3 regions of the Exiguobacterium sp. s95 genome follow, and region 3 is predicted to be linked to each of the others. Evidence: a T-box and tRNA genes for the amino acid it is inferred to sense, from the RefSeq annotation. Region 3 holds a T-box; the other regions hold tRNA genes.
What was found. The T-box of region 3 lies ahead of argS (arginine--tRNA ligase). A T-box ahead of a tRNA ligase gene usually reads a tRNA of that ligase, here a tRNA-Arg.
Positions count from the first base shown of each region.

Region 1: it has a tRNA-Arg gene. The T-box ahead of argS (arginine--tRNA ligase) is inferred to sense a tRNA for this amino acid. The anticodon was not compared.
Region 2: it has a tRNA-Arg gene. The T-box ahead of argS (arginine--tRNA ligase) is inferred to sense a tRNA for this amino acid. The anticodon was not compared.

Region 1 covers NZ_JACSMM010000002.1:377,653-381,731, forward strand. The annotation lists gene racE (glutamate racemase) at 1-380, shown strand, start outside; gene rph (ribonuclease PH) at 377-1,132, shown strand; gene KNP99_RS06550 (XTP/dITP diphosphatase) at 1,129-1,725, shown strand; gene KNP99_RS06555 (metallophosphoesterase family protein) at 1,732-2,238, shown strand; tRNA gene KNP99_RS06560 (tRNA-Arg) at 2,306-2,379, shown strand; gene KNP99_RS06565 (hypothetical protein) at 2,484-3,008, shown strand; gene KNP99_RS06570 (hypothetical protein) at 3,035-4,042, shown strand.
Region 2 covers NZ_JACSMM010000002.1:133,672-137,750, reverse strand. The annotation lists gene KNP99_RS05355 (glutaredoxin family protein) at 1-128, opposite strand, end outside; gene KNP99_RS05350 (RNA polymerase factor sigma-54) at 125-1,273, opposite strand; tRNA gene KNP99_RS05345 (tRNA-Arg) at 1,461-1,536, shown strand; partial or broken gene clpP (ATP-dependent Clp endopeptidase proteolytic subunit ClpP) at 1,717-2,301, shown strand; gene KNP99_RS05335 (hypothetical protein) at 2,442-2,678, opposite strand; gene whiA (DNA-binding protein WhiA) at 2,761-3,717, opposite strand; gene KNP99_RS05325 (gluconeogenesis factor YvcK family protein) at 3,714-4,079, opposite strand, start outside.
Region 3 covers NZ_JACSMM010000004.1:144,215-148,293, reverse strand. The annotation lists gene argS (arginine--tRNA ligase) at 1-1,283, opposite strand, end outside; T-box leader at 1,340-1,560, opposite strand; gene KNP99_RS09465 (GGDEF domain-containing protein) at 1,690-3,366, shown strand; gene KNP99_RS09460 (alpha/beta hydrolase) at 3,382-4,079, shown strand, end outside.

The sequences.
Region 1 (4,079 bases), on a different contig from region 3:
CGCCGTTCGTCCCGCTCGTCGAGTCCTCACAGACGACAGGTGCTTACGTCGAACGTGTCGTCGCTAATACATTACGTCCATTGCTTTCGTACGACATGGACACGTTGATTTTAGGGTGCACCCATTATCCGCTGCTCGCAGATGTCATTGGACGAGTCATCGGACCAGACGTCCAATTGATTTCTTCAGGAGACGAGACGGCGCTCGAAGTCGCGGCTCTCCTCGATTACAATGGAATTGCAGCAGGAAATGATTTTATACCGGAACATGTGTATCATGCGACAGGTGACACGCGTTCCTTTGAACGGATCGCGACCGATTGGTTGAGTCAACCAATCCAAGCAAAACGATTAGTACTCGGAACGGAGGAAACGACATGAGAATCGATCAACGAGAATCTACGATGATGCGTGCGATTGCGTTTGAGACGAACGTGAATAAACATGCGGAAGGTTCCATTATGATCGCAGTCGGAGACACGCGGGTCTTGTGTACGGCAACGGTCGAAGAGAAAGTCCCGCCCTTTTTACGGGGGAAACGTCATGGTTGGATCAATGCGGAATATGCGATGTTACCACGTGCGACGGCGCAACGGACAGCGCGCGAGTCGGTCCGTGGTAAACAGACAGGTCGGACGATGGAAATCCAGCGTTTGATCAGTCGGGCGTTACGTGCTGTCGTCGACTTAGAAAAACTAGGTGAACGGACGGTCTGGATTGATTGTGATGTCATTCAGGCGGATGGCGGAACGAGAACGGCTGCGATCACAGGCGGTTTTCTTGCCCTCGTCCTCGCAGTAGACGGTCTGATTCAAAGCGGGAAACTGACGGATACACCAATCAAAGAAGGAATCGCAGCCGTCTCGATTGGAAAGGTCGGTCAAGAGCTGCTCCTTGATCTCTGTTATGAAGAGGATGCTGCAGCCGATGTTGATTTGAACTTAGTCATGACCTCTTCCGGGAAAATCGTCGAGATGCAGGCGACAGGTGAAGAGGCGACATTTTCGAAACGGGAAATGCTCGATATGCTCGAACTTGGGGAAAAGGGTATTGAAGAACTCCTGCGTGCCGGTCAAGACGCATTAGGTGCTTCGTGGTGGTATGTTGGAGAAGAAGTGGGGGAACATCGATGAAAATCATCGTCGCGACCCGCAATGCCGGGAAAGTGAAAGAACTCGAAGTGATGCTCGGGAAACTAGGTTATGACGTATCTTCTCTACTGGATTACGAAGCTGCACCTGAGACGGATGAAACGGGTGTAACTTTTGAAGAAAATGCTGAACTGAAAGCGAAAGAAGCAGCTGCTTACTTCGGTCACGCGGTTCTTGCCGACGACTCGGGACTCGAAGTCGACGCGCTCGACGGGGCGCCTGGTGTTTACTCAGCGCGTTTTGCAGGTCTAGAAAAATCAGATGCAGCGAATAATGCATTGTTGCTCGAGAAATTGGGCAATCGATCAATCGAAGAGCGGACAGCGCGCTTCGTCTGTGCATTGTCACTTGCGAAACCTTCTGGGGAGACGTTGACTGTACGCGGTACGATGGAAGGTCTCATCGGATTCGAAGCGAAAGGTGAGCATGGTTTCGGTTATGATCCTTTGTTCATCGTCCCATCTCGAAATCAAACGGCCGCCGAGTTAACAAAAGATGAGAAAGCGGCGATTAGTCATCGCGGGAATGCGTTGAAAAAACTTGAATTAGCACTGACTACTTTTTTAGGAGAGTGATCAACGATGAAAGCATTAATCGTTAGTGATAGCCATGGTCTCGAATCGGAACTTCTGACAATCGTCGAACGGCATCCGGAAGCAGAGGTTGCGTATCATTGTGGAGACTCACAGTTGACACGGATGGACGAATCATTATATCCCTATCGTGTCGTTAAAGGGAATTGTGATTATGGTAACGACTTTGCCGATGAGGTACTTGAGCCTTTTGGCGCAGTCAATCTATTATGTGTCCATGGTCATCGTCAAGACGTGAAATACAGCCTCGATCAATTAGTCCATCGTGCGGATCAAAAAGCAGCACAGGTCGTGTTGTACGGTCATTCGCACGTGGCGAAAGCGGAACAAAAGGATGGTAAACTCTTCATCAATCCGGGTTCGATTCGTATGCCGCGACACCGTCCTGAAAAAACGTATGCGATTTTGACGCTTGAAGAAGATGCGTATTCCGTTGATTTTTACGATCTGACAGGTGAACAGATTAATGCTTTACATTTAGAAGGCACGCTTTAAGAAAAGATTTTTTGTAATGTGATTGACACGAAAGAATTGTTTTAGTATAGTTTATTCGTGTTGACACGTCCCAATAGCTCAGCTGGATAGAGCAACGCCCTTCTAAGGCGTCGGTCGGGGGTTCGAATCCCTCTTGGGACGCTATAATTAAAATAGAGACTGCCCTTACGAGGGTGGTCTCTTTTTTTTATTATGATTTTCGATTATAATCAAGGTATCATGAACTTAAAAAGGGGATGTGGACAATGAGGAAACGAATCGGTGGAATCCTCCTTCTGACAGTTGCTCTAGCTGGTTGTAGCGAAATAACGAATACGGTCGACGACGCAAAACAACAAGTCGTCGAAGTGAAAAATAATGTTGATTATGCAGCGGAACTACAAACGATTGCGAAAGATACATCACGTGTCACGTCAGAGCTCTCGGCTAAGCTCGATCAAGCAGCGGAGAAGGCACGCGAATCGGCAAATCCAGAACAAACACTGGATCAACAAATGGAAAAGCTGAAAAATGATGAGACGGTTCAAAAGTTAGAGAAAGAGCTCGATCAAATCGACGAGCGTCTGTCTAGTCTCGACAGTCCGCCGGCCGAACTAAAGAGTTTGAGTGATAAGTTAAAGCAGTATGTCGATCAATCAGAGTCGATGACACGTCTTCTTGAGACGGACGTCTCGCTCGATACGTTGAATCAGCTTGGAGTCGAACAAGGGCAACGACTGCAAGACGCAATATCTAGTTGGACGGAACGACTCGATCCCTTCACAAAATAAGAATGATTGGTAGAGGAGGAGAGCGCATGAGTGAATCCCGTTGGATGGAACGACCGCTGGAACAGGAACGGATGCGACTCGCACGGATAACGAGGGTCGAGCGAGATGAACGGATGAAGCGACTCGATGACGTGGCGATGAGTGATGACGACATTTTGTATAGGGTATATACGATGCAAGATGCTTTTTCTGAGAGTAAAGAAGAACGAGAACGCTTCATCAAAATAGCGGAATCGTTTTTGACAGTCGAAGGAGTTGAGCAAGTGCTTGCGCTCTTCCTCTTTGAGCATGGACAGGCATACCCGCTTCGTGTCGCGCTTCGGACAGCCTCACCATACTTACCATACGGTCTAGCAGTTAAGTTGGAGGAAGCGGCATCAATGCTTGGACGGCAAACGGAACCAGACAGGGAAGCACGTTCGGACGAATCGTTTTTAACGCGGAAATCGGTCGGAAAGTCGGAAGCGGAATGGATAAACGTTTTTCAAACAGGAACGTACGAACAACAATTCGAGCAGTTACGTGGACTGACGCTTGAAAAGGCGCTTGAATTGAGACGGTATCTTTGCACCTCTTATGCAATCGGTGAGGACGTAAGACAGCAAAGTTTGATCGTCCTTCATACGTTATTATCGCAATTAATGACGGACGACTCATGTTTTCCTTTAACGCTTCGAATCGAACGTTTGCAGCTTGACGTGACATTCGATTCTGCCGAGCAGCTACGTAGACGGTTGGAACAACAGCAGGCGCAACTGCTCGGAGTGCAAGAAGTTTTATTTAGCTTAAGACGGCTCGATCCTTTTCGAGCGCTACTAATGTTGTCCTGGCATCAAATGCTCCACCTCAATCAGGAAGTCGATTTATTCGATATGGATCCGGTCGAGATGATTGAAACGCTTGATGCACTCGCTGGAATGACGTTCGAACGTGATGTGCCCGAAAAAGAACTCGGGGCACTTGCGCGTGACTTATACGATAGTGCTCATCAGATGTTAGAAGAGGGAAAAGCGTACGAGAAGACGGCGATATAGGAAATGCGAGGAATCCATTCGTTCAACAGTGGTAATG
Region 2 (4,079 bases), on a different contig from region 3:
ATTTCTTCGAATGTCCATTCGGGAAATTCATCTAATACAAAATCGAGCAAGATGGCGGCTTCCTCACATAGTGTACAACCCGGACGTGAATAGAGTGTTAAGTGCATGTTTTCTTTTGTTCGCATCATGAATTTTCCTCTCGTCTCTCGAAGTCCGCTTGGGTCAAACCAAGGGCTGCCCGATATTTTGCGACCGTTCGTCTCGCGACCGTAATCTCCTCCGCTGTGAGACGGTCCGTCAATTGTTGATCACTCATCGGAACAGGCGACGCTTCGAGCAGTTGAGCGATCCGGACCTTAACTAAGAAACTCGACGTCCCGGTCGTCGTCCGTGAGACGAAAAAATCTTCGAGTAACATCGTGCCCTGAATCGTCTTGACCGTTTTGTTCGCAATCGCCCGTCCAACCGTCGACGGATGATGCCCCGTCACTTCCGCCACTTCTTTTTTCGTCAGCGGCGCGAGCTCGAGCTTTCCTTTAAACCAATTGAGCTGTCGCTCGATGATGACGTCCAGAATCGCCCGAAGCGTCGTCCGTCTCCGTTCATATGCACTCAAGAACGGTTTTGCTTCATCGAGGTCCGCCCAGCTCCGGTCGATTTCGAGATCAGACCAGTTGATCGTCAACTCGCCGTCACGGAATTCGATGTCTGCTTCCGGAATCGTCAGAACGGTCGTCTCCGGAAGGACCGGTGCTTTTGGTAACCGATCGAGCGCCGCTTTGATCCGTATCCGGTCTGTTGCATCATCAATGTCTTGAAGTACTTGTTTGACAGCAATCCCTTCATTCAAATCCGTCGCGACATCAATCAATAACGCGTCATCTAGTTCGAGCGCGTGCAACAACCGGCATTCGTGCGCGGAACGTGCCGCAATTCCCGTCGGTTCACACCGTTGTAAAACGTGTCGTGCTTGTTTTACGAGACTGACGTCCGCCTCTAACAATGTTGCCAGTTGCGCATCCGTCGTCCGCAATAATCCATCCGTATCTAAGTACGTCATGAGTTGTTCCGCCATATATCCTATTTCCTGTCTGACCGATTCTAAACGTATTTGCTGAAGAAGCGTCGCTTCAAATGAAGCGACACGGTCTGCGACGCGGCCAAAATCAACGTCGATTGTTTTACTGAGATTATTCCGATAAGCGCTTGTCCGGCGTATGATTCGGTATACATGTTCTTCGAGTTCAGCAAATGATTCTTCAAGAATCGTCAACTGAAACAATTGGGACGTCGATAACGTCATCCGTTGCGTCTGTTCCTGGCGCTGTTCCATCGTCGGATCTCCCTTCATTCCATTGCATCTTTAACTCTTCTATATAGTATAGAGGAAAAAATCTTCCGACCGTCTAGAAAGTCCTCCTTAAGCATCTTTCGCCCGAAAAAAAATGTTGAATTTATCAATCGAGTATTGCTTTCCTGAAAAAATGTCGGTATACTATTAATTGTTCAGTAAAAAACATGCACCCGTAGCTCAGGGGATAGAGCACTGGTTTCCGGTACCAGGTGTCGGGAGTTCAAATCTCTCCGGGTGTACCATCTTTGAATCTACAGGCAATGCCGTTCGCGGTATTGCCTTTTTTTCTATATTGATATGTTTAATTCAATGCCATTCAGGAAAAATACATAAAAGTCGCATCGTATCTTTTGACCAATATTGACCAAAGGATTATGATAGGAATAAGTCGAATATGAGCTACATACCATCATAAGGAGGCAAAGACTATGTTAATTCCAACAGTCATCGAACAAACCAACCGCGGGGAACGTGCTTACGATATCTATTCACGTTTGCTCAAGGATCGTATCATTCTTCTCGGGAGCGCGATTGACGATAACGTCGCCAACTCAGTCGTTGCCCAGTTGCTCTTCTTAGCAGCAGAGGATCCAGATAAAGAAATTTCGCTCTACATCAACAGCCCGGGCGGTTCAATCACGGCGGGTATGGCGATTTACGATACGATGAACTTCATCAAACCACAAGTTTCAACAATTTGTATCGGAATGGCCGCTTCAATGGGTGCGTTCCTCTTACAAGCAGGCGCAAAAGGAAAACGTTTTGCCCTTCCAAACGCTGAGATCATGATTCACCAACCGCTCGGCGGCACACAAGGACAAGCGTCAGACATTAAAATTCATGCAGAACGTATCATCAAAATGCGTGAACACTTAAACAAAATCATGGCAGAAAACACAGGACAACCACTTGAAGTCATCGAACGCGATACAGAGCGTGATAACTTCATGTCTGCTCAAGCAGCAGCTGACTACGGTCTCATCGACCGCGTCATGGAGCGCGCTTAATCTGTTAACCCGACCGACCGTTGATGTTTTTACATCAGCGGTCGTTTTTTTGTTGTCTTCAAAAAAAATCCTCTCCACGCCGGGCATGAACTTCATTAAATCATGAAAGTTCGTCCCGAACCTGAAAAGGATCGTTTGTGTTAGTCGATGAGATCTGTAATATCAGACACGATGTCGTGGTTTTCACGAATCAATGTGTAAATCCCGTTCGCATGTGGTGAAAGCTCTTCTTCTGCTTGCAATTGCTTAAGGAAGAGTGATGTTGCGAATGTCACGAGTGTACTTTTCGGTACACCGATTGATTTTGCTTTTTTCGTCAAGACTTCATCAAATTTCGCATCGACTGTCAGCGAAATACGTTTTTTTTCGTTAGCCATTTCAAAAACTCCTTAATTCGAACATTTAGTTGCATCGACTATATATTATAGTAGACTATGGTTCATCTCGCAAGTTTCCCCTTTAGAGCGCACCTGTCAACGACTCACCATTCCGGAGTTTATCCGCGATTTGATCAATTTTCCGCAATCGATGATTGATCCCTGATTTTGAGATGGAGCCGCTCTCGACCATCTCGCCGAGCTCTTGCAGCGTCACGTCTTGATGCGTCACGCGTAAAATCGCGATTTCCCGTAACTTGTCCGGTAAGACATCGAGTCCGACCGTCCGTTCGAGAAATTTGATATTCTCCACTTGGCGGAGCGCTGCCCCGACCGTTTTGTTGAGGTTCGCTGTCTCACAGTTGACGAGACGATTGACCGAATTCCGCATATCTTTTAAAATCCGGACATCTTCAAAACGAAGCATCGAATGGGTCGCCCCGACTACCTTGAGGAAATCAGAGATTTTTTCACTCTCCTTGATGTAGAGGATGTGCCCTTTCTTACGCTCGATTGCTTTTGCATTCAAATCGAATTGGTTCGTCAAACTCCGAAGCGCCGCATTGTGATCCTCATAGAGACTGAAGATTTCTAAATGGTACGACGACGTCGCCGGATTGTTCAGTGACCCTCCGGCTAAGAACGCCCCCCGTAAATAGGCACGTGCCCGCCGTTCATCTTTTAAAATCGTATCGCTGATTGAACGAATCATCGTGAATCCTTCGCCGAGGATGCCTAAATCCTGCAGAATCTTATCGGCTTGTTGCTTCACGCGAACGATGTAGACGTTATTTTTTTTGAGGCGCATTTTCTTTCGGACGAGTAGATCCAGATGGACCCCGTATGCCCGTTTTAATAATGAATAAATCCGTCGCGCGATCGACGCATTTTCAGTCGAAATATCAAGTGTCAATCCGCGGCCGAGTCCGAACGAAATCGCACCGTTCATCCGTGCGAGCGCCGCTAATTCCGCCTTCATCTCGTGATCCGTGATGGCAATCTGTGTTAATTCTTTTTTAACTTCTGAAGCAAAACTCACGTCAATTCCTCCTTCCCTTCGAGTTGACGCACCCGTCGAATCGATAATACTTTCCGCATGACGAGGCTCGCGACCGCGTCCGCGTCATGACGGATGAAATGATGGTTATAGTCGACGATATCGTCCGCGAGCACTTCAATTCCCGCCTCGACGAACCGTTCATCATCGTAAGTGACGATATCGGCATGATCTTTTTGGTATTTTCGCAAATAGCTTGCATCGATTGATTCGTTATTGACAATGATTGTATCGACGACACCTTGACCAAGAAAACGTTCGAGCGCAGTCAAGTGATCATTTGCCGTGAAGGCCGTCGTCTCACCCGGTTGCGTCATGACGTTACAAATATAGACGACAGGTGC
Region 3 (4,079 bases):
ATGCGTTCGTTTTTAAGGTCATGGAAGATGACTGCGCCGACGCCGACTTGTTGTGCTGTTTGGTCGGCATTCGCAAGGTTCGGATTTTTCTCGGCGATATTTTGTTTTGCGACGTTGATTGCATCTTGAAGGACTTCCTCAAGCAAGACGATCCGCCCTTTACGCGTCGACATCTTTTTGCCATCTTTCATGATCAGACCGAATGGTACATGGTGCATGCCGTCAACATTATCAAAACCAAGCTTTTTCAAAACCGCAAACAACTGTTTGAAATGGAGCGCTTGTTCTCCGCCGACAACATAAAATGCTTGTTCGAAACGGTACGTCTCGAGACGATAGACCGCAGCTGCCAAGTCGCGTGTCGCGTAAAGCGTCGCGCCATCTTTTTTCTTGATTAGCGCAGGTGGCATACCTTCTGCTTCAAGATCAACGACCATCGCGCCTTCAGACTCGACGAGCAGTTCTTTTTCTTCTAATAAGTCAATGACATGCTGCATTTTGTCATTATAGAAGGCTTCTCCGTTCAGGCTGTCGAACTGTACACCAAGCATGTCGTAAACACGGCTGAATTCGACGAGTGAAACTTCACGGAACCATTTCCAAAGAACGGTTGCCTGTTCGTCACCTTGCTCGAGTTTTTTGAACCAGGCCCGACCTTCATCTTCAAGTTCCGGCTTACTTTCTGCTTCTTCATGGAACCGGACATAGAGTTTCAATAGTTCTTTGATTGGCTCAGCCCGGACATCTTCTTCTTTACCCCACATGTTGTAAGCCACCATCAATTTACCAAACTGCGTGCCCCAATCACCTAAGTGGTTGATCCCAACGACCTCATATCCTTTTTTACGTGAAATTTGGTTTAATGCATTTCCAATGACCGTCGAACGCAAATGTCCCATCGAGAACGGCTTCGCGATGTTTGGTGAAGAGAAGTCAGTGACAATCGTCTTCCCATTCGACTCACTTGATCCGTAGTCCGCTTTTTCGTTTAAGACACGATTGACGATTTCTTGCGAGACGACCTCACGGTTCAAGAAGACGTTGACATATGGTCCGACTGGTTGAACGTTCGCAAAGAGTGGATTATCGATTTTTTCAGCGACATCTACTGCAATCATGTTGGGTGCTTTGCGGAATGCTTTCGCCAACAAGAAGCAAGGGAATGCGAGATCTCCGTGGTCTTCATGTTTCGGTTGTTCAATCAGTTGCTCAATTTGTTCAAGTGTCAATGCGTCTCCGATGACTCCTTGTAAAACTTCAGCATATTGTTGTTTGTAGCTCATTGTATTACCTCCAACAGTTTATTTTTTCCAATAAAAAACGCCCTTTGCGCAACTCGCAAAGAGACGGAATGACCGCGGTACCACTCTTCTTGGTGTCGTTTTCGACACCCACCTTAATTGGGGATAACGGGGTTCCCCCGGCTACGCCTGATCGTTACGATTCGGATAGCGTCTCTGAAGTGCGTTTCACGATTTCTTTGTCCATTCAGGCTTCCACCGTTTCCTGATTCGCTGGCTGACAAGATAAAACCGTTACTTTCTTCGTCATCGACGATTTGATATCTTTCACATTATACGCAATGACTCGATTTCTCTCAACCTTATTTTTTTGTAAATCACTTATCATAATTTCCACAAATCGGGTATAGATACAGAAGGATCGCCACAGAGAGGGGTCTATTCCGCTATGGTTTACTATCGAAAAGTAGCACGTATGAGCTGGATCACTTTAGCACTTACTGTTGTTTTGCTGTTTCTTGCATCGCTTGCCTTTCCCGTCCATATGAACCCAGCGATATCGCTTGGAAATGCAAGTTATCTTCTCATTTTAGTCCTCCTCTTCCAATTCGATAACATCCGCCGTGGTGGGATTTATTATACATTTCAAGAAGGTATTATTTTATTCATTTTTCTTAATTACGGTTTATTGATTGCCGTCATTTTGAGTCAACTCGGTGTCCTGATTTTCCAATTATTTTCGCATAAAAAAGAAATTCGGATAAAACGATTCATCTACCTGTACCCCGTCAACGTCTTATTCGACATCGTCTATATCTCAGTTCCCGCCTCCGCTTACTTGCTACTTGGAGGTCCGACCGGCCCGGGCTTTACTTATACCGAATCACTTATCCCGTTTATCGGTTATCTGGTGGGTGTCTTTCTTATTTCCTATCTTCAATGTCGATTCGTCAATCGTTTCTTAAACTTAAAGTATGACTGGACCCGCCTCATCCGACTTCAGACACTCGTTTACGGAATCAGTATTTTAAGCGCGCTTCTCGGGATTTGGTTTTATGATGAAAACCCGTTAGTTGCTGCGACTGTCTCGACTTTAATTTTATTCTTATTCAAGCAACTCCTACAACAGCGTGGCGCATCCTTACAAGCTACACACAACGCTAAACGGTTCGACGATGCGAAGGAACGGTTGCTCGTTTCACGCTTTGAACGGGAAGCGATTGAATCCTTACTGATTGATTTACCTCATCTAATTGATTTCTCCGACGGCTGGCTTTCTATTCAGCAGCAACGAAAACAAATCATCTATGACATTCGGACAAAAAAGACAGTTGATGTCTTACCTTTATTTCATACGTTATCAGCGAATGATCTGCGGACTCCGATTCTCTATGGCCTTCGGTTCGACTGGGGAAATGATGTCCAACTCTCGCTTCCCGTCGATCGGCATTCGATGCTCGCGATTCCTTCCATCACAAGTGGAGAAGTCGATGTCTCAATCGTTTTATTTCATCAAATCGCTGATGCTTATGATGAAGCAAAAGCGGATGAAATTTATCGCCTGCTTCGAACATTTTGCCGCGTACTCGAGCGTTCCCAAGAAAACTTTCAATTGTATGCCGAAAGCCGGACGGATGCCTTGACCGATCTCCCGAACAGCCGTGCTTTTTATGAAGAGGGGGCACGCCAGTTTGCTTCCGAACACTTTCCGCTGTCGATCATCCTATTTGATATCGACCACTTTAAATACGTCAATGATACGTACGGACATAAAGTCGGAGATCTCGTCTTACGTGAGCTCGGAAGACGGATTAAATACGTCATCCACCGCAACGATTCCGTCTTCGCGGCACGTTATGGGGGGGAGGAATTCGTTGTTTTGATTGCGGATTGCTTACAAGACCAAGCAATCTCCATTGCTGAAGAAATTCGTCACACCGTTCTCGATCGCCCCTTCATTGTCGACGATCACCCTCTCTCTATTACCGTCAGTCTTGGCGTCGATACAGTAGAACATCCTTACCAACGCACATTTGAAGAATCATTACGTCAGGCAGATCACGCACTGTATGTCGGCGGAAAACACAATGGTCGAAATTGTACAGCCCACTACGCTAATCTTTGAAAGGTTGTGTTTTACATGTCTATTACTGAAATTGAGTTATCGCTTCCGATGAATCAACAACGGCGGACATTGCGGATTTATCGTCCCCCTGAGGTCGCGACGGATGTTGCATTACCCGTCATCTATATGCATGACGGACAAAATGTCTTCAGTGGTGCGAGTGCTTCCTTCGGTAAAGGATGGGATGTTCATCTCGCCCTCCACGAAGTCGGTCTACAGGCAATGATCGTCGCCATCGATAGCCCGGATGACCCGATGGACCGGTACGATGAATATGCGCCTTGGACGGATGACGCGTTATTGATGCGAACCGCATATCCGTCACACCGGACGACGATCGGTGGAAACGGGAAAGCTTATATGGAATGGATTATCTATGACTTGAAACCGTACATCGATTCGCACTATGCGACGATTCCGACTGATACAACGATGATTGGCAGCTCGATGGGCGGCGTGATTTCCTTATATGGCCTATTTGCTTATCCGGAAGTCATCACGCGTGCCGCCGCCTTATCGACAGCCGGATGGGCGAACTTCTCTTCTTTACTTGAGTTCATCGAGCGAAGTCTCCCACTGTCTGACGCGCACCGTTGCTACATGGATATCGGGACAAAAGAAGTCAGCGGTCCGATGACGGAAGAAGATTATTTGCACACGAATGATGTCATCTCGGCGGCAGTACGTCAAAAAGTCGAGCAGATGCAATACAC